3 regions of the Gordonia sp. SCSIO 19800 genome follow, and region 3 is predicted to be linked to each of the others. Evidence: predicted binding sites of a transcription regulator. Region 3 holds the regulator's gene; each other region holds the start of a gene.
The links. Region 3 encodes LexA, which represses DNA repair genes until DNA is damaged. Its sites were predicted from a motif close to CGAACANNTGTTCG; they were not measured.
Positions count from the first base shown of each region.

Region 1: a site for LexA is predicted at 2,595-2,608, ahead of KB201_RS06560 (HNH endonuclease signature motif containing protein). Genes of this name have one in related genera too.
Region 2: a site for LexA is predicted at 4,557-4,570, ahead of KB201_RS04110 (HNH endonuclease signature motif containing protein). Genes of this name have one in related genera too.

Region 1 covers NZ_JAGRQM010000004.1:165,917-173,820, reverse strand. The annotation lists gene KB201_RS06575 (class II aldolase/adducin family protein) at 1-419, shown strand, start outside; gene KB201_RS06570 (carbohydrate kinase family protein) at 416-1,369, shown strand; partial or broken gene KB201_RS24800 (SDR family NAD(P)-dependent oxidoreductase) at 1,566-1,967, shown strand; gene KB201_RS24795 (hypothetical protein) at 2,053-2,337, shown strand; gene KB201_RS06560 (HNH endonuclease signature motif containing protein) at 2,623-4,323, shown strand; gene tgt (tRNA guanosine(34) transglycosylase Tgt) at 4,337-5,605, opposite strand; gene KB201_RS06550 (hypothetical protein) at 5,697-6,200, shown strand; gene KB201_RS06545 (hypothetical protein) at 6,216-6,788, shown strand; gene KB201_RS06540 (SGNH/GDSL hydrolase family protein) at 6,857-7,744, opposite strand; gene KB201_RS06535 (MerR family transcriptional regulator) at 7,903-7,904, shown strand, end outside.
Region 2 covers NZ_JAGRQM010000003.1:12,133-20,036, reverse strand. The annotation lists gene purM (phosphoribosylformylglycinamidine cyclo-ligase) at 1-217, opposite strand, end outside; gene purF (amidophosphoribosyltransferase) at 315-1,925, opposite strand; gene KB201_RS04125 (sterol carrier family protein) at 2,077-2,484, opposite strand; gene KB201_RS04120 (glutamate--cysteine ligase) at 2,540-4,048, shown strand; gene ykgO (type B 50S ribosomal protein L36) at 4,114-4,236, shown strand; gene KB201_RS04110 (HNH endonuclease signature motif containing protein) at 4,602-6,221, shown strand; gene KB201_RS04105 (diacylglycerol kinase) at 6,264-7,343, opposite strand; gene KB201_RS04100 (glycerophosphodiester phosphodiesterase family protein) at 7,483-7,904, shown strand, end outside.
Region 3 covers NZ_JAGRQM010000005.1:285,777-293,680, reverse strand. The annotation lists gene hrpA (ATP-dependent RNA helicase HrpA) at 1-2,526, shown strand, start outside; gene nrdR (transcriptional regulator NrdR) at 2,500-3,000, opposite strand; gene KB201_RS08765 (LysM peptidoglycan-binding domain-containing protein) at 3,100-3,639, opposite strand; gene lexA (transcriptional repressor LexA) at 3,864-4,568, shown strand; gene KB201_RS08755 (phosphoenolpyruvate--protein phosphotransferase) at 4,546-6,255, opposite strand; gene KB201_RS08750 (DeoR/GlpR family DNA-binding transcription regulator) at 6,405-7,175, shown strand; gene KB201_RS08745 (1-phosphofructokinase family hexose kinase) at 7,172-7,904, shown strand, end outside.

The sequences.
Region 1 (7,904 bases), on a different contig from region 3:
TCTACGAGGAAACCGGCACACAGGCGATCGTCCACACCCACGCACCCTTCGGGACCGCGGTCGCCTGCGTCAGCGGACTGACCTCGTTACCGGTGCTGCACTACCAGCAACTCGGCCTCGGCGGTGCCATCCCGGTCGCGCCGTACGCCACGTTCGGGAGCCCGGAGCTCGCCGGGATCGTCGCCGACGCGCTGGTCGACACCCAGGTCGCGCTGATGGCGAACCACGGTTCGGTGGCACGCGGCTCCAGCCTGGCCCACGCGGTGGAGAACGCCCTGCTGCTGGAGTGGCTCGCGACCCTCTTTCACCGGACCAGCAGCATGGGCCGGCCTCGCGAACTCACCGAGGACCAACAGCAGTCCACTGTCGCCCAGGCGATCCGGCTGGACTACGGGACACCCAAGGAGAACCGGACGTGACACCCTCACCGCGGCTCGAACCGCCGACGATCGCAACCGTGGGCGTCCATGTGCTGGACATCCACGTCGTCGGGATCGAGTCCATCCCGGCGGGGTCCGACGGCGCGCTCGTCCAGTCCATCGGTTTCTCCGCCGCCGGTACCGCGGGCGGAACCGCGCTCGTCCTCAGTCGGCTGGGCGCCACGGTCCGGACCCACGGAGCGATCGGCGACGACACGATCGGGCGTTCGCTGACCGCACTGCTGGACGCCGAAGGCGTCGACACCGGCGGCCTGGTTCCGAAGCCCGGGGTCCAGACGTCGTCATCGGTCATACCCGTGCGACCCAACGGGGACCGTCCCGCGTGGCACTGCATCGGGGCGAATGCGCAGTTCACGCTCGACGACCTGGGTGCAGACGCGCTGACCGGGCTCGACCACCTGCACCTCGGCGGCCCGGAGTTCCTCGGCGGCGCGGTCGCCGCCGAGCTCCTCGGCCGGGCGCGCGACCGCGGGATCACGACGTCGGCCGATCTGCTGTCGGGTGGCGACCCCGGCCTTCTCGAGTGGATCGCCGACGCACTTCCCCACCTCGACTACCTGCTGCCCAACGACGAGCAGACCCGGGGACTGACCGGAACCGACGACCTCACCGACGGCGCACGGGTGCTCCTGGACCGCGGTGTCGGTTGCGTGGCGCTCACCCGCGGCGCCGACGGCGCGCTGGTCGTGACCGGCGACGATGTGGTCACGGTGCCGGCGTTCGAGGTGGACGTCGTGGACACCACTGGTTGCGGCGACTCGTTCTCCGCCGGGTTCTTGACCGGCCGCCTGCGCGGGCTCGGTCTCGCCGACTCCGCCGAACTCGGTTGCGCGGTGGCCGCACACGTCGCCCAGGGCATCGGGACCGGGGCGAACTCGTACGATCTCGCCGCGATCGAGTCCTTCCGGCAGTCCCGCGCCGCGGGCTGAGCGCGCCTCCTCTCGGTTTGGTGAACCCCGCCTCGGGTAGGCGATCACCATGACAGACAACAAGGAAATCAACGGCTCCACCGTCGTGATCGCCGGCGCGTCGAGCGGATTCGGACGCGGCGCCGCGGTGTGACTCGGAGAACTCGGCGCGAACGTCGTCGTCGCGGCGCGTCGAACCGCGGTCCTCGACGAGGTCGTCGCGGAGATCACCGGCAAGGGCGGGTCGGCGCTGGCGGTGCCCACCGATGTCAGCGATCCGCGTGCCGTCGCCCATCTCGCGTCCGCCGCGCTCGAACGGCTCGGGTCGATCGACGTGTGGGTGAACAACGTCGGCGTCGGCGCGGTCGGGTACTTCTGGGACATCCCGATCGAGGACCACGCTCGCCTCGTCGACGTGAACCTGAAGGGCCTGATCTACGGCGCACATGCGGCGCTGCGCGTCTTCCGGTCGCAGGGTCGCGGCACACTCATCAACGTGGGCTCGGTCGACAGCGAGGTACCCATCGGACTCCAGAACACTTACGCCGCAACGAAAGCGGCGGTTCGGAGCCTCGGGCACTCGATCAGCGAAGAGCTGCGCATGGCCGGCGACGACGCCATCAAGGTCGGCACCATCATGCCGTGGGCCGTGGACACCCCAATGGTGGGTCCACGCCGCCAACTACACCGGACACGAACCGCGGATGTCTGCGATGGACGATCCGCAGATCGTGGTCGACGCGATCGTGGCAGCCTGCACCGACCCGAAGCTGGACCAACCGGTCGGCTACAAAGCCAAGTCCGCCAACGCTTCTCATCACCTCATGCCCGGGATCACCGAGCGGTTCTCGGCGGCGACGGCGAAGTCCGAGACCGAGAAGGGGACACCGGTCGAGCCGCACGCGGGTGCGATCCACGACCCCAACCCGGACAGCACCGGGGTCGCCGGCGGCATCCGCGAACGGATGGTTGCCGAGGACTCCCGCTGACACCCGTCCGCCGTCGCTCGTTGTGGTGCGCCGCCCTCTGTTGGTCGAGCCGCGTCGAAGTGCCCCGCTGGTCGAGCAGCGCCGAAGTGCCCCGCTGGTCGAGCAGCGCCGCAGTGTCCCGCTGGTCGAGCAGCGTCGACCGAGCGAAGCGAGGACGCCGCGTCCGTCGAGGCCACCGAGGCGACGCGTCAGTCCTGTCGGTGCGGCGTGATTCGATTGCCAGACAACCCCGGGAGATCTCGGGATCACCCTTGACTCGAACATATTTTCGAGTACTGTGGTGTCATGTCATCGGGGGCGGGGGCCGGATCCACCACATCGGTGGACCCATCACAGGAGTCGGTCGAACCGCGCTTTCGTCCCGACCATGAACTCTCGGCTTCTGAACTCATCGAGGTCTTGAACCACTGCGCCGGCTTGGCGGCGGCATCCGCGCATCGAATGATGGTCGTGGCCAGCCTCATTCACGACGAACGCGAGATGGATTACGCGCAGCGGCGCGCCGAGACGCACAGCGGCGAACTCGACTCCATCGAAGCCTTCGAGCACCTGTCCGCGCGAGTGGCCGCTGGCGAGAACCCCTACGAGCAGTTCGGGCCCAACGGTCTCGAGCAGGCCATCGCCGAAGTCGGTGCCACCCTCACCGTGACACCGGCCGAGGCGAAAGACCTCATCGAAGCTGGCGACGCACTGCGCTACCGACTCTCCTTCACCGGACACGCACTCGCGTGCGGTCGAATCGACAAGCGCCGCTTCCTCATCGCCCTCAAACGCACCGACCTCATCACCGACGACGAAGAGATGCAGACCGTCGACGCCCATCTCGCCGAAGCGATCTTCGCCCGCCCACCGATGTCGACGGCCCGGTTCACCGCCATGGTCGATTCCATCGTCGCCAAGTGGGCACCCGACGCGATCCGCCGACGTAAGGAACGCGTCAAGGGTGATCGCAAGGTGACGGTGAGCCCCGATCGCTTCACACCCGGGCAGTCCCGGATCTCCGGCACGCTGCCCCATGCTGATGCCGCCGAGTTCGACGCCCGCCTGACGGCGATGGCCACCGCGGTCCACGCCGGTGACCCTCGAAAGTTGGCCAACCGCCGAGTCGACGCTCTGAAAGCGCTCGCCCGGGGTGAAGCCGCCATCACCTGCCTCTGCGACGACTGTGTCATCACCGCAACCGAACCCGACACAGCACCAGACCTCGACGCAGCGACAGTGGATACCGCCGAGCCGCCTACATCAGCTGCTGAGATGGTGGATGCGGACACCGACGTCGACCCGTCAGCCGACGTCGTTGTCGATGACCCGGCCGCGCCGGCCGCCTCGGCGTCGGACTCACCCGCGCCGCGCGCGACTTTCCACATCGTGGTGAACCTGTCGACCCTGATCGGCCTCGACGACGACCCCGCATTCCTCGACCGCCACGGCATCATCGACGCCGACACCGCCCGAACACTCCTCGCCGAAGCCCGCCGCACCTACATCCACCCCGTACCCACCGCACCCGACGGTTCACCGGCTCCCGACGCGGACAGTTCGACAACGCGATACACCCCGTCGAAGAAGCTGCAGGCGCTGGTGCGCGCCGGCGAACTGTGCTGCACCTTCCCGGGCTGCAACGCCCCGGTCTGGCAGATCGATCTCGACCACACCGAACCCTTCGACCACGCCGACCCGCGTCGCGGTGGCCCGACCGATGCGCGCAACCTCAAACCGCTGTGCCGGTTCCATCACCGCATCAAGACCTTCACCAGCTGGCAGGACCACCAAGACGAACTCCAGACCGCCTGGTTCACCACACCCACCGGGCACATGTTCGTCGGCAACGCCTTCAGCGGACGCGACCTGTTCAACAAGCTCTTCCCCAGACGGTCACCCGATCACCCCGCCCGAGACAGACTCAACACCCAGCGCGACAACGACTTCCGACGCCACCAACGCGCCGAAAAGCGCTGGAACGACGCCAACCCGCCACCGTTCTGAGCAATGGTCACGCCTACCGGGGACCTCCGTAGTAACGCCGGAGGAACTCGTCGCGGTACTCGGTGTATGTGCCGTTCTCGATGGCCTGGCGGGCCCGGTCGACGAGCGTGACGATGAAGGACACGTTGTGCAGCGTCGCCAGCGTGGGGCCGAGGCCTTCCTTCGCCTTGAACAGATGATGCAGGTAGGCCCGGCTGTACTGCGACGTGTAGTTCTCGACCTCGGGGTCGAGCGTCCGGAAGTCACTGCGGTACTTGGCATTCGTGACGTTGTACCGGCCGTCGAGTGAGTAGATCGCACCGTTGCGGGCGACCCGGGTCGGCGATACGCAGTCGAATGTGTCGACGCCGTTCTCGATGGCGGTGAAGATGTCGTCGGGTTCGCTGATCCCCAGAAGGTGCTTCGGGGAGTCCTCCGGGAGTTCGTCGTTGACCCAACCGACGATCGTGCCGAGGTTGTCCTTCTCGAGCGCCCCACCGATGCCGTAGCCACCGAAGCCCTTTCCGCCGGCCGCGCGGTCCGCCTCGCTCAAGGCGACGAGGTCGCGAGCGGCCTTGCGCCGCAGATCCTCGTACTGGGCGCCCTGGATGACACCCCAGAGCGACTGTTGCGGCCGGTGTGCGCGTTCGACGCTCAACCGATTGTGTTCGGCGAGACAGCGAATCGCCCACAACCGGGTGCGCTCGAGCGAATTCACCTGGTATTCGCGAGTGTTCATCAGGGTGGTCAGCTCGTCGAAGGCAAAGATGATGTCGGCGCCCAGCTGGTGTTGGATCTGCATCGACACCTCCGGCGTGAAGCGATGCGCCGAACCGTCGAGGTGCGACTTGAAGGTCACCCCGTCGTCGTCGACCCGCGAGAGCCGTTCTTTGCCGTTGGCGGTGAGGTCGTCGTCGGGGGTGCCGGTGGCCTCCATCGAGATGACCTTCTTGAACCCCGCACCCAGCGACATCACCTGGAAACCGCCGCTGTCGGTGTACGTGGGCCCCCGCCAGTTCATGAACGCGCCGAGCCCACCGGCCGCGTCGATGATCTCCGGCCCCGGCTGCAGGTACAGGTGGTAGGCGTTGGCAAGCACGGCCTGGGCGCCGAGGGCGGAGACCGATTCCGGGAGGACCGTCTTTACGGTCGCCTTGGTACCGACGGGGACGAACGCGGGGGTGTGAATCGGTCCGTGCGGTGTGGTGATCGTCCCCGTGCGCCCACGGGTGCCGGCGAGGGTGGTGCCGACGGCGTAGGTGGGGTCAGCGACTTCGGTTCCGGTACTGCTCACGTCCAGCATCTTCGCAGGTCGGGCGCGCCCATCCCAAACCGCCGACCGACACCGGCCACCGGTGCGGTCGACGAGACCGCATTCGCTACCGTGGTGAACCATGTCGCGCAGAACTCGTCCCACCGGTCCCACCACGAGCCGCTCTCGCCGACCGATCAGGGTCGCGGCGGCGACCCTGGGACTCGCGGCGGCGATGTCGACGCTCGTGGCCTGCGGCGCGGAACAGGATCTGACCACCGCTTCGTCTGCCTCTCAGGCCGGCGCCGTGGAGTCGGGATCACCGTCCGCCGAACAGCCCGCCACCTCGCCGCCGGTGGTCCCCGGTCGCAAGCCGGTGTCGACGACGGCGTCGAGTGCGACCGCGTCCGACGATTCCGACACCACGTGCGGCACCATCCCGGGCCCCGACGGCGCGTTGCGTGTCATGATCCTCGCCGGCGACGTGTCCTGCGATTCGGCACGAACCATCGCCACCCAGTACGGACCGATGATCACCACCGGACAGCAGCAGTCGGTGGCCGGTTGGACCTGCGCGCCGTCTCAGCTCGAAGGCGTCCTCGCGGCCTGCCAGAAGGGCACGTCGGTCATCGGATTCGCACCGTGAGCCGAGTTCGTTGAAATGGCAATTGTCGCCGCGATGCCGAATGTTTGTCAGGTGATGCGACGCACCGTGCTCGGAATCGGTCTGACAGCTCTGGCTTTGCTGATCAGTGCGTGCGGCGGCAACGAAGAAGCGAGCGGTATCGCCACTGAATCGAACGCCGGTGACGCCACCGGTCAGTGTGCGGACGGCAGACTTGCTGCCAATTTGTCTGCGGAAGATTACCGGCTCGCCCGATTCAGGTACCTACAAGCCGAACCGGTGTACTCGTCGGTCTCCCCGGCCCAGTATGCGGAAGCCGAGTTCACGCTGCATCGCAGGTTCGTCGAAGCAACCCCGGCGGGGGCGCAAGCGGAGTTCGCCCGCGAGGTCTGCTCCGACCTCACATGGCTAGGACATCTTCCGTCGCCGCAACTGATTACTGCTGCAATCGGTTTCGGCTACACCGACTGCGCCTCTGTCGAGCGCCGGCCCCCTGGTCACTCGCCTTCTGGCAACGAGAAGCGAGTCCAAGACAGCTACTACCGAATCCACATCAAAGCCAGAACGATCTTGTGTCCTCAGGCCGCGGAAGTCCAGGTACCTGACTAGCCGATAGCTGCTGCCCTGTCGTCGATGTCTCTGCCCCCCCACACGGCGAGCGGCCTACCAACGCTGACTCAGCGCAGCGCGGCGACGACCTGATCGGCCATCGCCTTCTGGCCGCGCGCGTTGGCGTGCATCGCGGGGAAGCTGACCGCACCAAGCGTCGGCTCGACCCATCGCCGTTCGCCCGCGCAGGCGTCGTGGCCCGCGGAGACCTTGGTCATGTCGACGAACGTCACCCTGGTGGCTGCGGCGGCGCGGCGCATGGCGTCGTTGAGGGCTTTGAAGACCCGATGCAGGTATGCGGTGTCCCCGGGCGTGGTGAGCAACGACGCCGAGCAGAGCGCCGAACCCGTGGCCGGGAAGATCTGCGGATATCCGACGAGAACGACGCGTGCGCGCGGCGCTTCGTGGCCGACGAGGCGCAGGGCGTCCACGAGGTCGGGGTAGGTCGAGGAGTTGATCTCGTCGACCAACGACGTGCCGAACTTGTCGCGGCACGGGGTGGCCGACAGCGGCGCGGAGAGCCACGCCCGCTGGCACGCCACCGTCGAGTCGTTGAAGAGCCCGTTGTTGTTCGCGCCGATCGTCAGAGTGACCAAGCGGGTGGCCGCGCCGAGCGCGCCGTTTTGCGGTCCCTGCCAACGATGTTGCGGCCGGGTCAGGTGCTCGGTCGCCGCGCCCGAACAACTGACGTCGGCGACCGTGGTCCCGCGTCGCTCGGCGACGAGGTTGGAGTAGTTGCCCTGCGAGTTCAAGCAGAAGGTAGCTGCACTCCTCGCCTGGGGGAACACTGATGCACCTGCGCTGTAGCTGTCCCCGAGATTCACGTACGGGTATCCGTCGGCCGCCTGGGCCCCGCCGGCCTGGGTCAGTCCGCCGACGAGCGCGACGATGCTGGTCGCCAGCACGGTTCGGATGCCGAAGCCTCGGCGGGGGCTGCGGCCAATCGGCAAACGCATTCGGGGACTCCGGATCGTGGTACTCAAGTTACTGGTGTTGCTATTGAGACTAGCACTACGGGCCGGCGATCATCGCACTCGGCGTGCGCACTCTTGACCCTCACGCGACGTCAGGCAGCAGGGTTGTCGATGTGAGCGAGGAAAAGCACACTTCGAAGGT
Region 2 (7,904 bases), on a different contig from region 3:
CGGCCAGGACCGGCTCCCGATAGTTGCCCTTGAGTGCGAACAGACCGGAGAAACCGCCGATCCCGCCGAGAACCTCCGGACGAGACGCACGCTTGGCATGGGGCGCGATGAGTTCCACAGCCCGCTCACCGGCGTCGATGTCGACCCCGGCCGCCGCATACGACGCCGGTGTCGAGCTCCCGGCCGTCTCGTCGGCAGCAGCATCCCGCTCCGTCATCACCGCAGCACTCCCGTTCCAGAAAATCTCGGTCGAACGTTGTTTCCGGCGTGTTCGCCGACGGGTCATACGGTACCGGAGGGCCTACGGCACGAAATCAGGGCCGCATGACCGCGCTGACGTTGTCGTTCGGCTGGGTCAGCGGGTCCACCGAGCGGTCGCCGGCCGCGCTCGCCAGCATCTGTTCGAGGACCGCCTTGCCCATCGAGGTTTCCTTGGGCAGCTCGATCGGGTACTTGCCGTCGAAGCACGCAGCGCACAGGCTCGACGCGGCCTGCCCGGTGGAGTTGATCATCTCGTCGATGCTGATGTACCCCAGCGAATCGGCACCGATGGCCTGCCGGACCCCCTCGACCATTCCGGCCTCGGACTCCATGCCGTTGGCGATCAGTTCCGCCGGGGACGCGAAGTCGATCCCGTAGAAGCACGGCCACCGGACCGGGCTCGACGCGATGCGGACGTGCACCTCGGCGGCACCGGCCTCGCGCAGCATCCGGATGAGCGCGCGCTGGGTGTTGCCGCGCACGATCGAGTCGTCGACGACGACGAGCCGTTTGCCGCGGATCACCTCGCGTAACGGATTGAGCTTTAGGCGGATACCGAGCTGGCGGATCGTCTGCGACGGCTGGATGAAGGTACGGCCGACGTAGGCGTTCTTCATCAGTCCCTGGCCGTACGGAATCCCGGATTCCTGGGCGAACCCGACGGCCGCCGGCACGCCCGACTCCGGTACCGGGATGACCAGGTCACCGTCGGCGGGGTGTTCCTTGGCGAGTCGGCGACCGATCTCGACGCGGGTCGAATGCACCGAACGACCGTGGATGACCGAGTCGGGACGGGCGAGATAGACGTATTCGAAGACGCAGCCGCTGGGGGTCGGCTCGGCGAAGCGCGTGCTGCGCACGCCGTCGGCGTCGATGGCCAGGAGCTCGCCCGGCTCGATGTCGCGGACGAACGACGCACCCACGATGTCGAGGGCGGCGGTCTCCGAGGCGACGACCCAGCCGCGGTCGAGGCGGCCGAGTGACAGCGGGCGCACACCGTGCGGATCGCGCGCGGCGTAGAGCGTGTGCTCATCCATGAAGGTCAGGCAGAACGCGCCCTTGAGGGTGGGCAGCAGTTCCATCGCGGCCTGCTCGATCGAGCTGTCCGCGGCGCCGTGCGCGAGGAGCGCACCGACGACATCGGAGTCCGACGTCGCCGCCGAACTCTTGATCCCCTGCTCGCGTGCACGCGCCGCGAGGTCCGCGGTGTTGACCAGGTTGCCGTTGTGGCCCAGGGCGACGCCGGTCCCGGCGTCGGTGGTGCGGAAGATCGGCTGCGAGTTCTCCCAGGTCGTCGAGCCGGTGGTGGAGTACCGGCAGTGGCCGATCGCCACATGCCCGCTCATCGCACCCAGGGTCTGCTCGTCGAAGACCTGGCTGACGAGTCCGAGGTCCTTGAACACGACCACCTGGCTGCCGTCGCCGACGGCGATGCCCGCGGCTTCCTGGCCGCGGTGCTGCAGGGCGTAGAGGCCGTAGTAACTCAGCTTGGCGACGTCCTCGCCGGGCGCCCAGACACCGAAGACACCGCATTCCTCACGCGGTTCGTTCTCGAGATCGTCCAGCGGGGCCGGATTGATCGCACCCGAGCCGCGTGCGGAGCATCCGCCCGCCGGCGTCGTGGCAGCGAGCAGGTTCATGTGGGCGATCGAATGATCAGGCATCGACTAGCTCCCTGGGGCTGCGAATCGGTCCGTCGAGTGGGCTGGGAGACATGCGTGAGTTTACGGGTCGGTCGGCTCCCGATGCGAATCTTCCAGCGGTGTCGACCGGCGGGTCATTCCCGACGCCCCGGTCGAGTGATGCATCACACTCCTACTCCCGGTCGCCCGGCGGGCCGATCGGGATGAGCGGCAGCAGGTCGGCGATGAGTGCCGCGCGATGCCCGGACGCATCCACCAGGCCCGCGGCGAGGGCGTCGTCGTAGGTGAGGACACCGGTGACGAGGAGCAGCCAGGTCCGCGGCGCCATCTCGACGACGTTCGGCGGCGTTCCGCGGGTGTGACGGGGACCTTCGATGCACTGGACCGCGACGAACGGGGGCATCCGGACCTCGACCGAGTTCCCGGGGGCGAGCTGCTCGAGTGTCCGGGCCGATCGACGGACGGCGTCGGCGAGGGCGGCGCGTCCCGGGGTCGGCACGGTCGGGTCGACGAGCCAGTCCGAGACGGCCAGCACCGCGGCCCGGACCTCGGCGGGGTCCACTCTCCTGCGTGGTGGCACCCGGCCATCTTCGCAAGGGGGTTCGCGCCGATGCGGATCGGGCAGTATTGACCGCATGGGAGCCGAGGTGTCCAAACAGCAGTTCACCGGCGAGGACCGGGTTCGTTTCCGGCGTCAGGTGGGTCGCGGCACGGAAGCGATCGCGCGGATGCTCGCCGACGGGCTGTTCACCGATCAGGGCCGTCCGCCGAAGCCGTTGCTCGGCATGGAGGTCGAACTGAACCTCGTCGACGAGGACATGCAACCCGCGATGGCGAACGCCGCCGTCCTCGAGGCGATCGCCGATCCGGACTATCAGACCGAACTCGGCCAGTTCAACATCGAGATCAACGTCTCGCCGCGACCGTTCACGACCGACGATACGATCTCGCTCGAGCAGGCGTTGCGGACGTCGCTCAACCGGGCCGAGCAGCGGGCCGCACAGACGTCGAGCCACCTGGTCATGATCGGCATGTTGCCGACACTGAAGTCCGAACACTTCGCGCATCACTGGATCTCGGCGAACCCGCGCTACGACCTGCTGAACGAGCAGATCTTCGCCGCCCGCGGCGAGGATCTCGAGATCGACATCACCGGCGTCCCGCTGACCGATGGACACCACACCGAGCACCTGCGCACCTCGACCGATTCGATCCTGCCCGAGGCGGCCTGCACCTCACTACAGCTTCACTTGCGGGTGGCGCCGGAAGACTTCGCCTCGCACTGGAATGCGGCACAGGCCATCGCCGGGGTGCAGGTCGCCCTGGCCGGGAACTCGCCCTTCCTCGCCGAGACCGCGTTGTGGCACGAGAGCCGCATCCCGGTCTTCGAACAGGCCACCGACACCCGGCCGCTGGAGCTGAAGAACCAGGGTGTCCGGCCGCGAGTGTGGTTCGGAGAGCGGTGGATCAACACGATCTTCGACCTCTTCGAGGAGAACACGCGCTATTTCCCCGCGCTCCTCCCCGTCTGCACCGACACCGACCCGCTCGCCGAGCTCGACGACGGACGCATCCCCACCCTCGACGAACTGCGTCTGCACAACGGGACCGTCTACCGCTGGAACCGTCCGGTCTACGACATCCACGAGGGACAGGCCCACCTGCGCGTCGAGAACCGCGTGCTGCCCGCCGGTCCCACGGTCGTCGACACGATGGCCAACGCCGCCTTCTACTACGGCGTCGTCCGAGGCCTCGTCGAGTCCGACCGTCCGCTGTGGTCGCGGATGTCCTTCAACGCCGCCGCCGAGAACCTGCAGTCCGGCGCCCGCACCGGCATGGAGTCGCAGCTCTACTGGCCCGACGTCGGCTGGGTGCGACCCGACGAACTCGTCCTGCGCCGACTTCTGGCGCTCGCCGAAGACGGGCTGCGCCGGTTCGGCGTCTCCGACAAGGCCCGCAAGCGCTACCTGTCGGTCATCGAGGGACGCTGCATCTCCCGCCAGACCGGGTCGGTCTGGCAACGCCATGCGGTCGCAGTCCGCGAACGCGCGGGTGAGAGCCGGACACAGGCGCTGCACGGGATGCTCCGCGACTACGTGACCCAGATGCACGAGGGCGAGCCGGTGCACACCTGGGAGGTCTGACACCCGCCTCGGCGCTCGTCGACGGACCTGCTTTAATGGAAACAATTTCCATTAAGGAGGCTCCGTTGAAGGTCCGTGCATCCATCCGGTCGTTGAAGAACCAACCCGGTTCACAAGTGGTCAAGCGCAAGGGGCGCATCTACGTGATCAACAAGGGCAACCCCAGATTCAAGGCGCGCCAGGGCTGATCGTCGAGCACTCGCCGCCCAGAATGCTATCGTCGCGGCCGAGCAACTCCGCTGGAAACGACATTCGTGCTGCGACTGCAGCATCAGGGTCCCCGCGTCGACGGGCGGCGTCGAGTAGTCACACAGACGGCAGGAACTGCGCGCTCAACTCGAGGCGCGGCCTGCCGTCGTGGCGATGATGCCGCCCGACCCAGACAACGTGGTCGTCGTCCCGCGAGATCCTACCGGCGCCCACCGACAAGTTCCCGCAACGCAATGACTCTGATTCATATTGCCGGGCAATTGTTTTCGTGGCTAGACCCGCCGGACTCGTGTACACTCGAACGTACATTCGCTGCAACGGTTCTCGGGGGGAGGTCACCGTCATGTCCGGCATCACACACACCGACGACGCGTCCGTGCCGGCTCCCCGGGTGGTCGAGTTGGTGGCTGATCTGCATCGCACCCTGGACAAACTGCAGTCGGTGGATTTGTCGCCGTGTACCGATGCCGAACTGGCCGAGGTGGCCGCGGAGACCGAACGCGCCATCGCGCGTCTGACCGTCGCCGGAGACCGGCAGATCGATCAGGTCGAGGCCCGCGACCTGCCCCGCAAGACGGGGTGCCGAACCCTCATGCAATTCATGACACACCGGCTACGAGTCTCGAACCCGATGCGGCGTCGCAAGCAGATGGACGCCACCGCCCACCGCACCAGCCTCGGCGGCGAGGTCCTACCACCTGAACATCCGTGCCTCGCTGAGGCTTTCGCACAAGGTTCTGTCGGCTCTGCGCATGTGCAGGCCGTCCTCGATGTCCTCGACCAGATCCCTCATGGAACTGACCACGATGTGAAGGTCGCGGCTGAGCGGCAGATGGCCGAGATCGCCGCCGACCACACCCCGGCTGACATCACTCAACTCGGTGCGCGGTTGCTAGCTCATCTCGATCCTGACGGCACTCTGGCCGACGATTCGGAACGCAAGAGGCGCCGCGGCCTGTGGATCGGTCGGCAACGCGCCGATGGCACCGCGAAGATCTCGGGCACGCTGACTCCCGAACTCCACGCCCGGTTGTCGATGATGTTCGCCGTGTGGGGCAAACCCGGACTCAACAACCCCGACGACCCCGACTCGCCCAGCGGACCGGCCGGTGCCGCCGACCCTGACGCCCTGGCCGCGGCAGTCGACCGCGACGGTCGCACTCTCGCCCAGACGAATCATGATGCGCTCGACGCCGCCCTGGCCGCGGGCTTCGCCGACGGGACACTCGGCACGTCGCACCGAGGCCTGCCCGTGCAACTGATCATCAAGACCGACCTCAACGACCTCATCCGCGAAGCCGGACTCGCCACCACCGCCACCGGAACCCTGCTGCCCATCCGGGACCTGATCGCGATGGCCGGTGAGGTCCAGCCGTGGTTGGCGATCTTCAAAGACGCCACCACCGTCCCCCTACATTTCGGGCGCGGCAAACGCCTCGCGACCCGCGAACAACGCCTCGTCTCCTTCGCCCGCCCCGACGGGGAAGTGTGCTCGGCACCCGGCTGCGACCAACCCGCCACCCACGTCGAACTCCACCACGCCCAGAAGGACTGGGCAAAAGGCGGTCTCACCGACATCGACGACCTCGCACCCGCCTGCCCGCGACACAACCGCATGGTCGGTGACCAACCCGGCCGATACACCACCCGGGTAGTACGCGACGGACCGGACGAAGGCCGCTGCGCCTGGCGACTCAACGCCGAACCCGGCGCACCACCCAACCCCGAACACATCAACCGCCGACCCGACATACCCAAGCGGTTGCAGGCCCACCTGGAACAGGTTCGGCGAGAGATCCACGGACGCACCACGTCCGGCGATGAGCCACGCCCACATCACGCGCGCCGATCATGGTTGAAAACCAGCCACGTCATCGACGTCCGACCACCCCGCCCAGGACCACTCACACCCCGGCCGTCCCTCGTCGAAGCGCACCTCATGGAGTTACTCGCCACTCGATGACTCGCGCTTGCGGATCACATCGCCCGCCGTCGCCGAGTGCGGCTACTTCTGCGCGCAGAGCCCCCGGCCCGTCACGAGCGGGAGGTCGAGCGCGGTTACCAGGCCGGGTTTCGCATCGACCACCGCCGCAACGGAATTGACCAGTCTCATCGCGGTGACGATCATCCCGGACACGTTGTGGTCGCCGTTCTCACCGTGGTGCCCGAACTCGACCGTCATCTCCGGTTCGCCGGAGATGGCGATGCGGTAGCAGCCGTCGCCCTCGTTCGGGGTCGGCCAGTCCGGGCACTGGTCGGGGTGGGTGCGCGTATAGTGCTCCAGCACAATGCGATCCACGCCGTCGACCTGACCGGCGACCTCGAACCGGACCGCGGCCATCGTGCCCTTCGGGATCTCGACGGACACCGTCGAGTAGTCGCGGTCCGCCTCGACCCGCTCGACGCGTTCCACGAGCGGCTCGTCGAGCACGAGGTCGAGTCCGGCGGCGATCTGTCGCACGACACTCCCCCACCCCATCGACAGGATGCCCGGTGCGAACAGCAGCGGCGTGGCGTCCAGGGGCTGCCCGAAGCCGAACAGGTCACGCATGACGACGGGCTGATAGTAGGTCGAGTAGTCGGCGATCTCCTGGCAGCGGATCTCGTCGATGCGCTGGGAGAGACTCGTCATCGCCAGCGGCAGTGCGTCATTCGCGAAACCCGGGTCGATGCCGTTGACGTGGAGGCTCGCGCCACCCGCCGCACCCGCGGCGGCGATCCGATCCAGCAGCGAGTCGGGCAGGATGCCATGGGGGAACTGCAGGACCACCGGCCCGCTCGACACCACGTTGATCCCGTTCTCCACGAAGAAGATCAGATCCTCGATCGACTCCATGACGCGGTCGTCGGTCATCGCGGTGTGCACGATGCAGTCGGGTTTCAGGGCGATCAGCGCGTCGCGGTCGCCGGTCGCCGCGACACCCAGCTCACGGTCGAGACCCGCGAGTTCGCCGGCGTCCTTGCCAACCTTGGCGGGGTCGGACACCCACACACCCACGAGTTCGAGGTCGGGCCGGGCGTCGATCCCGGCGATGGCATGTCGTCCGACGGTTCCGGTCGACCACTCGACCACGCGCAATGTCATGCGATCCAAACTAGAACACGTTCCACTTCGCCGTGCCGATTCGGCGAGATGCGCCTCGCTAGAGTCGGGAGCTGTGACCGCGACGTCGCCCCCGGACCCCGCCGCCCCGATCCACATCGACCACGACGGCCATCGGACGATGCTCAAGTGGCACCGCGGCCGGCGGCGCGCCGACGACACGGCGTTCACCGCGACCCGGATCGTCGAGGGCATGCGGCTCGGCGCGAGTATCGAGATCGATCTGGTGATCCACGCCGAGCGCGGTTTCGCCGTCCTGCACGACCGCACGGTCGACCACGCCACCACCGGCACCGGCGTGGTGTCGGCGCTCCCGGCGTCGTATCTGCGGGAACTGTCCCTGCGGGACAACCGCGGCCGGCCCGTCGACGAGCACGTCCTCCTGCTCGAGGACCTGACCGAACTCTTCGACGGCGTCGACATCGCGCCCACCGCGTCCCTCCAGCTCGACTTCAAGGAGGACGACGCCGCGCTCGATCCCGAGGCCGTGGCGGTGTTCGCCCGCAGTGTCGCGTCCCACGCTCGGCACTACATCTTGTCGTG
Region 3 (7,904 bases):
GACGACCGCGCGATCCGCGACGGTATGGGTGTTCTCACCGAACTCGGCGCCATCACCGTCCCGCGCGAGGGCGGGCCCCCGCGACTGACCCCGATCGGCCGGTCGATGTCGCGGATCCCGGTCGATCCCCGGGTCGCCCGGATGCTCATCGCCGGACATGAACTGGGTTGTCTCGACCACCTTCTCGTGATCGCCGCCGCGATGTCGCTCCCCGATCCACGGGAACGGCCGGCCGAGCACCGTGAGGCCGCCGACGCCCAGCACCGGCGCTTCGTCGTCCCGCAGTCGGACTTCCTGTCCTACGTGGAGCTGTGGCGGTACCTCGGCGAACAGCGCAAGGAGTTGTCCGGCAGCCGCTTTCGACGTATGTGCGAACGGGAGTACCTCCACTTCCTGCGCATCCGGGAGTGGCAGGACCTCCACCGGCAGCTGACCGAAATCGTCAAGGACCTCGACTGGTCGGTCGCGCCCACCGAACTCGACGCCGACGCCGTCCACCGATCCATCCTGTCCGGGTTGCTCAGCAACATCGCCGCCCGCAACACCGAGGGCCGCGAGTTCACCGGTGCGCGCAACACCACACTGACGATCTTCCCCGCCTCTCCGCTCGCCAAGAAGCCGCCCGCCTTCATCATGGCGGCCGAGGTCCTCGAGACGTCGCGCCTGTTCGCCCACACCGTCGCCGGGATCGATCCGCTGTGGGCCGAGAAACTCGCCGGTGATCTGGTGAAGCGCACCCACAGCGAACCGCACTGGTCGGCGAAACGCGGAGCGGCGATGGCCTACGAACGCGTGACCCTGTATGGGGTCCCGCTCGTCGCCCGCCGGCGCGTCGACTACGGCCCCATCGACCCGGTGGTCTCGCGAGAGCTGTTCATCCGGCACGCTCTCGTCGAGGGCGATTGGCGGACGCAGCACGCCTTCTTCGACCGCAATCGCAAGCTTCTCGAGGCCGCCTCGGACGTCGAGAACCGCACGCGCACCCGGGGTCTCGTGATCACCGAGGACCAGCTCTTCGAGTTCTACGACCAGCGGCTACCGGCCGACGTCACCTCCGCTCGGCACTTCGACACCTGGTGGAAGAAGGCCCGCCGGGCCGAACCGGATCTGCTGGATCTGCGCCCCGAGGACGTCACGGGAGGCACCGACGTCGCCCCGACGGACTATCCCGGCGCCTGGCAGCAGGGCGACACCCGACTCGAACTGCGCTACCGGTTCGAACCGGGCGCACCCGACGACGGCGTCACCGTCGTGATCCCGCAGGCACTGCTCCCCCATGTCCGACCGGCCGGTTTCGACTGGTCGGTACCGGGCATGCGCGCCGAACTGGCCACCGCACTGGTCAAGTCGCTACCGAAACAGCTGCGCAAGAGCATGTCACCCGCGCAGCGGTTCGCCGAACTCGCGCTCGGCCGGCTCACCCCGCGCAAAGAGCCGCTGGCCACCGGGCTGGCGCGCGAGCTCTCCGCGATCACCGGGATGCGGGTGACCGCAGCCGATTTCGACACCGACCGGGTACCGCCGCACCTGCGCATGCATTTCGCGGTGGCCGACGACTCCGGGCGGATCGTCTCCCGCGCCGACTCGTTGCCCGAACTTCAGCAGACCGGAACGCCCGCGGCGCCGAAGACGGTGTCGCGCACCCTGTATCGGACCTGGACCGCAGACGGGATCGGCTCGCTCGCCGAGCAGACCACGGTCGATGTCGCGGGGCAGCGGCTGACCCGGTACCCGACGATCGACGTGGTCTCCGATGCGAAGGGCCACGCGCGGGGCGTCGTCGTCGTCGATGCGGCGAGCCCCGAGACACGAGACCGCCTCCTGCGACGAGGGATCGTCGCCCTCCTCGACCTCGCGATACCTCCGCTGCACAAGCGGATCGCCGGCTCGCTGAGTCCGGTCGAACGACTCGCCCTGAGCCAGAGCCCGTACTCGACCACCGAGGCACTGCTCGCCGACTGCACCCGACGGGCCATTCGGGACACGGTCGCCGACATCGACGACGCAGAGCTCGCCGCGGTTCGCTCACCACAATCCTTCTCGGCGCTGCTCGAACGGATCCGGCCACGGGTCGCCGCGGCCGCACCGGACTACTTCTCGCTGGCCGTCGCAGCCCTCGAACGGATGTCCCCGCTGCGGGCGGCGATCGACCGGCACGCCGGTTCGCTGGCTGCCGACGACGTCGCCGAACAGGTCGCCCACCTCGTGTTCGACGGATTCGTGGCGGCTACCGCGCGACGCCACCTGGAGAATCTGCCGCGCTATCTCGACGGCGCGCAAGCACGTCTGGAGGCACTACCCGCGTCCGCAGCACGCGACCAGGCCGGGGTGGCCGCCGTCGATCGCGTCGTCGAACGGTGGGCCCAACGCCTCGAACAGGTACCCGAGCACCGGCGGGCGGTGGTCGACGACGAAGCGCAGTGGCTCGTCGAGGAGTTGCGCGTGGGGCTGTTCGCCCAGCGTCTCGGCACCGCGTTCCCGGTGTCGGAGAAACGGGTCCTACGAGCTCTGGACCGACTCGGCTGACACGGGTTCGGCGAGCGCGCTCCCGGATCCCGATGCCGCCTTCAGGTCGTCGATCTCGCGCTGGAAGTCCTCCACCGAGTCGAACGACCGGTACACCGAGGCGAAGCGCAGATACGCCACCTCGTCGAGATCGCGGAGCGGGCCCAGGATGGCGAGTCCGACCTCGTTGCTGGGGATCTCGGCCGATCCACTGGCGCGCACCGTGTCCTCGACCTGCTGGGCGAGCTGCGCGAGCGCGTCCTCGGCGACGTGGCGGCCCTGACAGGCTCGCCGCACGCCACGCATGACCTTCTCCCGGCTGAACGGCTCGGTCACGCCGTTGCGTTTGACCACCGCGAGCACGGCGCTCTCCACGGTCGAGAACCGGCGACCGCACTCCACACAGGAGCGACGGCGGCGGATGGCCTGCCCTTCATCTGCGACACGCGAGTCGATGACCTTGGTGTCGTCGTTCTTGCAGAAGGGGCAGCGCATCGTGTCCTCACGCAGGTCGCGGGACGCTGGAACGCACCCGAAGCGTGCGCCCCGCCGCTTGTCGGCCGGCCCCTGTGACATCGAGGATACCGCCCGGCCTCAGCGGTACCGGGGGGTGAGCAGGGGCTGGCCCACCTGCAGCGCGCTCGACCCCAGATCGTTCATCGCGACGATCTCGTCGATCACGACCTCGCGCGGCATCTCGGGTGCCACCCGGCCGGCGATCGAGCTGAGCGAGTCCCCCGAGCGCACATGGACGACCTCGGAACTCACGGCGGACGGTGTCAGCGAGTCCGAGTAATTCTGGCCGACGACACCGAACACCCACACGACGAACGCCAGCCCGACACCGGCGAGGAGCGCGACCGCGGTGCGGCGGCGGCGACGGAACACCGCCGCGTCGGGCCCGACCGGGCCACGTCCCCGGACCCCGACCGGAGAGCCACAGTGGGTACCGCCCACCCGCGGGGTCACCGGCGATGCCCCCCGCGGCCGGGTGCCGGCCGGCCGGTTGTCGACCGGTCGGCCGCCGTCGGACAGCGGGGCGCGGGTCCGGACGCGATCGGCGCGGTCGGTGCGCGGCCGGACGGCGTCGGGACGGTCGGTGCGGACGGGAGCGACGAGAGTGGCGGTGCGCATGGTGCCCTCCGGTGTTCGGGTGTCTGGGATCGTGCGGGTGTGGTGGTCGGTGTTCGAACATCGATCAGATGTTCGATGCACTGATGTTCGAATTTGTAGCACGACGTCCCGACAAAGTCTCGCGACACATCGAACAAATGTTTGAGGTGCCGGTCGCACTCCGCTAGGCTCGGACCCGGCGCAAGCCATCTACCAGCACGTTCCGAAGACGAGAGGAACCGAACATGAGTGACACCGGCGATAGGCGCGGCCGAGCGCGGGGCGCCGACGACGAGGCCCCGTTCGACGCCGCCGCCGCCGAGGCCTCACTCACCCCGCGACAGGCCGGGGTCCTGGAGGTGATCCGCCGCTCGGTGCGCGAGCGCGGTTATCCGCCGAGCATCCGGGAGATCGGCGACGAGGTCGGCCTGGCCTCGACGTCATCGGTGGCCCATCAGTTGCGGACGCTGGAACGCAAGGGGCTGCTCAAGCGCGACGCGAACCGTCCCCGTGCGGTCAACATCGCCCCGAGTGACACCCCGTCGCCGGACACCCCGACGGCCGGCCAGCTTCCCGAGCCGACCTTCGTGCCGGTTCTCGGCCGTATCGCGGCCGGCGGTCCGATCCTGGCCGAGGAGGCCGTCGAGGACGTCTTCCCACTGCCCCGTGAGCTCGTCGGCGAGGGATCGCTCTTCCTGTTGCGCGTCGTCGGCGAGTCGATGATCGACGCCGCGATCTGCGACGGCGACTGGGTCGTGGTCCGGCAGCAGAACGTCGCCGACAACGGCGACATCGTCGCGGCCATGATCGACGGCGAGGCCACCGTGAAGACCTTCAAGCGTCAGGGCCCGAACGTCTGGCTCATGCCGCACAACGAACTGTTCGATCCGATCCCGGGCAACGATGCCGTCATCCTCGGCAAGGTCGTCACCGTGATGCGGCGAGTCTGACCTCTCCACCGACCGAACCGTCGAGCACCGCCGCGGCCGCCTCGCGCGCCGCGGCGGGATCCGAGGTGGACAGGGCAGCCTCGGCGGCGGCCCGGCAGTCCGGTGCGGACACCTCGCCGAGCCGGGCCCCCACGGCCGCCGCAGCAGCCGGCGCGCTGGACAGCGAGGTGACCCCGAGACCGACGAGCACGCAGGCGAGGTTCGGATCGGCGGCGGCCTCGCCGCACACCCCGACCGGCTTTCCCTGACGTGCACCCGCTGCCGCGACACCCGCGATGAGGCTCAACACGGCCGGTTGCCACGGGTCGGTCAGTCCGGCGAGATCGGCCGACATCCGGTCGGCCGCCATCGTGTACTGGGTCAGATCGTTGGTGCCGATGGACACGAAGTCCACCTCGGCGAGGACGGCTTCGGCCAGGATCGCCGCCGCGGGCACCTCGATCATCACCCCGGCGACCAGACCACGGCCGCGGACCTCGGCGGCGAAGGTGCGCGCCTCCGCCGGCGAGGCGATCATCGGCGCCATGACCCACGGCGCGACGGCCGACCCCGACGCGGCCTGCGCGATCGCGTCGAGCTGATGCGCGCGGATCTCGGGGTGCGCCAGCGCGATCCGATCGCCCCGCACGCCGAGCGCTGGGTTCGATTCGTCGGGATGGGTCACGAACCGGAGCGGTTTGTCGGACCCGGCGTCGAGGGTGCGGATGACCACCTTCTGCCCGTCGAACGCATCGAGCACCTCCCGGTAGATCGCGGCCTGCTCGTCCACCGACGGTTCGTCGGCACGCTCGAGGAACGCGAGTTCGGTGCGGAAGAGCCCGACGCCCTCGACGGGGTACCCGGCCGCGGCGCGTGCCGACGATCCGTCGGCGACGTTGGCGAGCACCGCCACGGCCACCCCGTCGGCGGTCTGCCCCGGACCGGTCCAGCCGGCGACGAGTGCGGCATGCCGCCGATCCTCGTCGACGCGAGCCCGGGCCGCCTCCGCATCGGGCTCCACCTCGATCCGCCCGGTGCTGCCGTCGACGAGAACGGTTGTGCCGGGCTCGATCTCGTCCAGGTCGGCCACCGCCACCACGCACGGGATCCCCAGCTGGCGCGCGATGATCGCGGTGTGGCTGGTCGGTCCGCCGAGGCGGGTGACGAGGGCGATGGTGCTCGTGGGGTCGAGGCCCGCGGTGTCGGCGGGCGCGAGGTCGTCGGCGAGCAGGACCGACGGCACCTCCGGAGTGGGCACACCAGGTTCGGGTAGGCCGAGCAGTTCGGCGAGGACCCGGTCGCGCACGTCGTTGAGATCGGTGACCCGCTCGGCCATCAGTCCGCCGAGCTTGGTGAACACCGCCGCGAACTGTTCGGTGGCCGCGACGGCAGCGGCCTCGGCGGGGGCGCCCTTGCCGATGAGCGCGGTCGCGGCACCGATCCAGCCGCGGTCCTCGGCCAGGCCCGCCGTCGCGGCGAGCACCTCGGCCGTCACCCCGGTGTTCTGCGACGCGCGCGTGCGCAGCCGCGCGGCGACGGCGCCGGCCGCGGTGGCGAAGCGCGTGACCTCGTCGGCGCGCCGTTCCTCGGCGATCTCCACACCGACGCCGAGCTTCTCCGGCGAGTGGTCGGGTCGCTCGCCCGGCCACAGCGCGGGACCGTGGGCCAACCCGCCGACCACCGGGGTTCCCGTCAGGATCTGCGCCATCGTCTTGCCTCTCACTCGACTACCGATGTGACCACCGTTACAAAAAGTGCTTGACTTGTCAACACAAACAGGCGTAAACACAATTACTACAACATCCAATCCCACACGCCTCAACAAGCGGGTTGGTCGAAACCGGAGATCGGAGCGGTGTGTACGCCGAGGAGAGACAACAGGCGATCGTCGACGAGGTGCGACTCGCGGGGCGGGCATCCGTGGCCGCGCTCGCCGAGAAATTCGACGTCACCAGCGAGACCGTCCGACGCGATCTCGCGGTACTGGAACGCGCCGGACATCTCCAGCGGGTCCACGGCGGCGCCGTGCGCGCCGAGATCATGCGCACCCTCGGCGAGCTCGGGATCGACGAACGGGAGTCGAGCCAGATCGAGCAGAAGACCGCGATCGGCCGGGCGGCCATCCGGTTCCTGCCGCCCGACGGCGGCTCGGTGCTCTTCGACGCCGGCACCACCACCTACCGCGCGGCCGAGGCGACCGCTCCCGATCGGAGGCTCACCCTGTTCACCAACAGCCTGCCCATCGCCGGCCTGCTCGCGGGAACCCATCCCGACGGTCTCCATGCCCTCGGCGGACGCGTACGCGGTCTCACCCAGGCGACCGTGGGCGTCGACACCGTGGACGCGCTTCGCCGACTGCGCGTGACCACCGCCTTCATCGGGACGAACGGCCTGAGCGAGGCCCACGGGTTGTCGACACCCGACCCGGACGAGGCCGCGGTCAAGGCGGCGATGGTCGCAGCCGCGCAACGGGTCGTAGTCCTTGCCGACAGCTCGAAGATGGACCGCGAGGACCTCACCTCCTTCGCCGGACTCGACGACGTCGACGTCCTCATCACCGACTCCGGGATCGACCCGGCCTATTCGGCGGCCCTGTCCGCGCGTGGCGTCGAGGTCGTGATCGCATGATCGTCACCGTCACCGCCAACCCGAGTCTCGACCGCACCCTCGAACTCGGCGCACCGCTCGCCCGCGGCGAGGTGCAGCGCGCCGGCGTGGTCCGCACCGAGCCGGGCGGCAAGGGCGTCAACGTGGCCCGGGTCGTCGCGGCCGCGGGCCTGGCCACCCGCGCACTGCTCCCGGCGCGGCCGGGCGACCCGTTGCGGGCCGCACTCGACGACCTCGCACTCCCCTACGACGCCGTGCCGGTCGAGGGCGAGGTCCGGTCCAACATCACCATCGCCGAATCCGACGGGACGACCACCAAGATCAACGCACCGGGCGTCACCTTGACGGGCCCGGATCGCGAGGCGCTAGTCGGGCTGATCCGTGAGCACGCCGGCTCCGCGCAGTGGGTCACCCTCTGCGGTTCGCTGCCTCCTGGCGTCCCCGACGACTGGTACCGCTCGATCGCCGACGACCTCGTCCTCGCCGGCTGCCGGGTCGCGGTGGACACCTCGGGCGCTCCCCTCCGTGCCAGCGTCACCGGTCGCGTCGACCTGATCAAGCCCAACGAGGACGAGCTCGCCGAACTGACCGGCGCCGACCCCGGACAGCTCCGAGAAGCACTCGCGCGCAACGATCTCGGACCGGTCATCGACGCCGCTGCGACCATCGCCGAACAGATCGGGGGCAACGTCCTCGCCACCCTCGGCGCCGTCGGGGCCGTGTTGGTCACCGCATCCGGCGTGTGGTCGG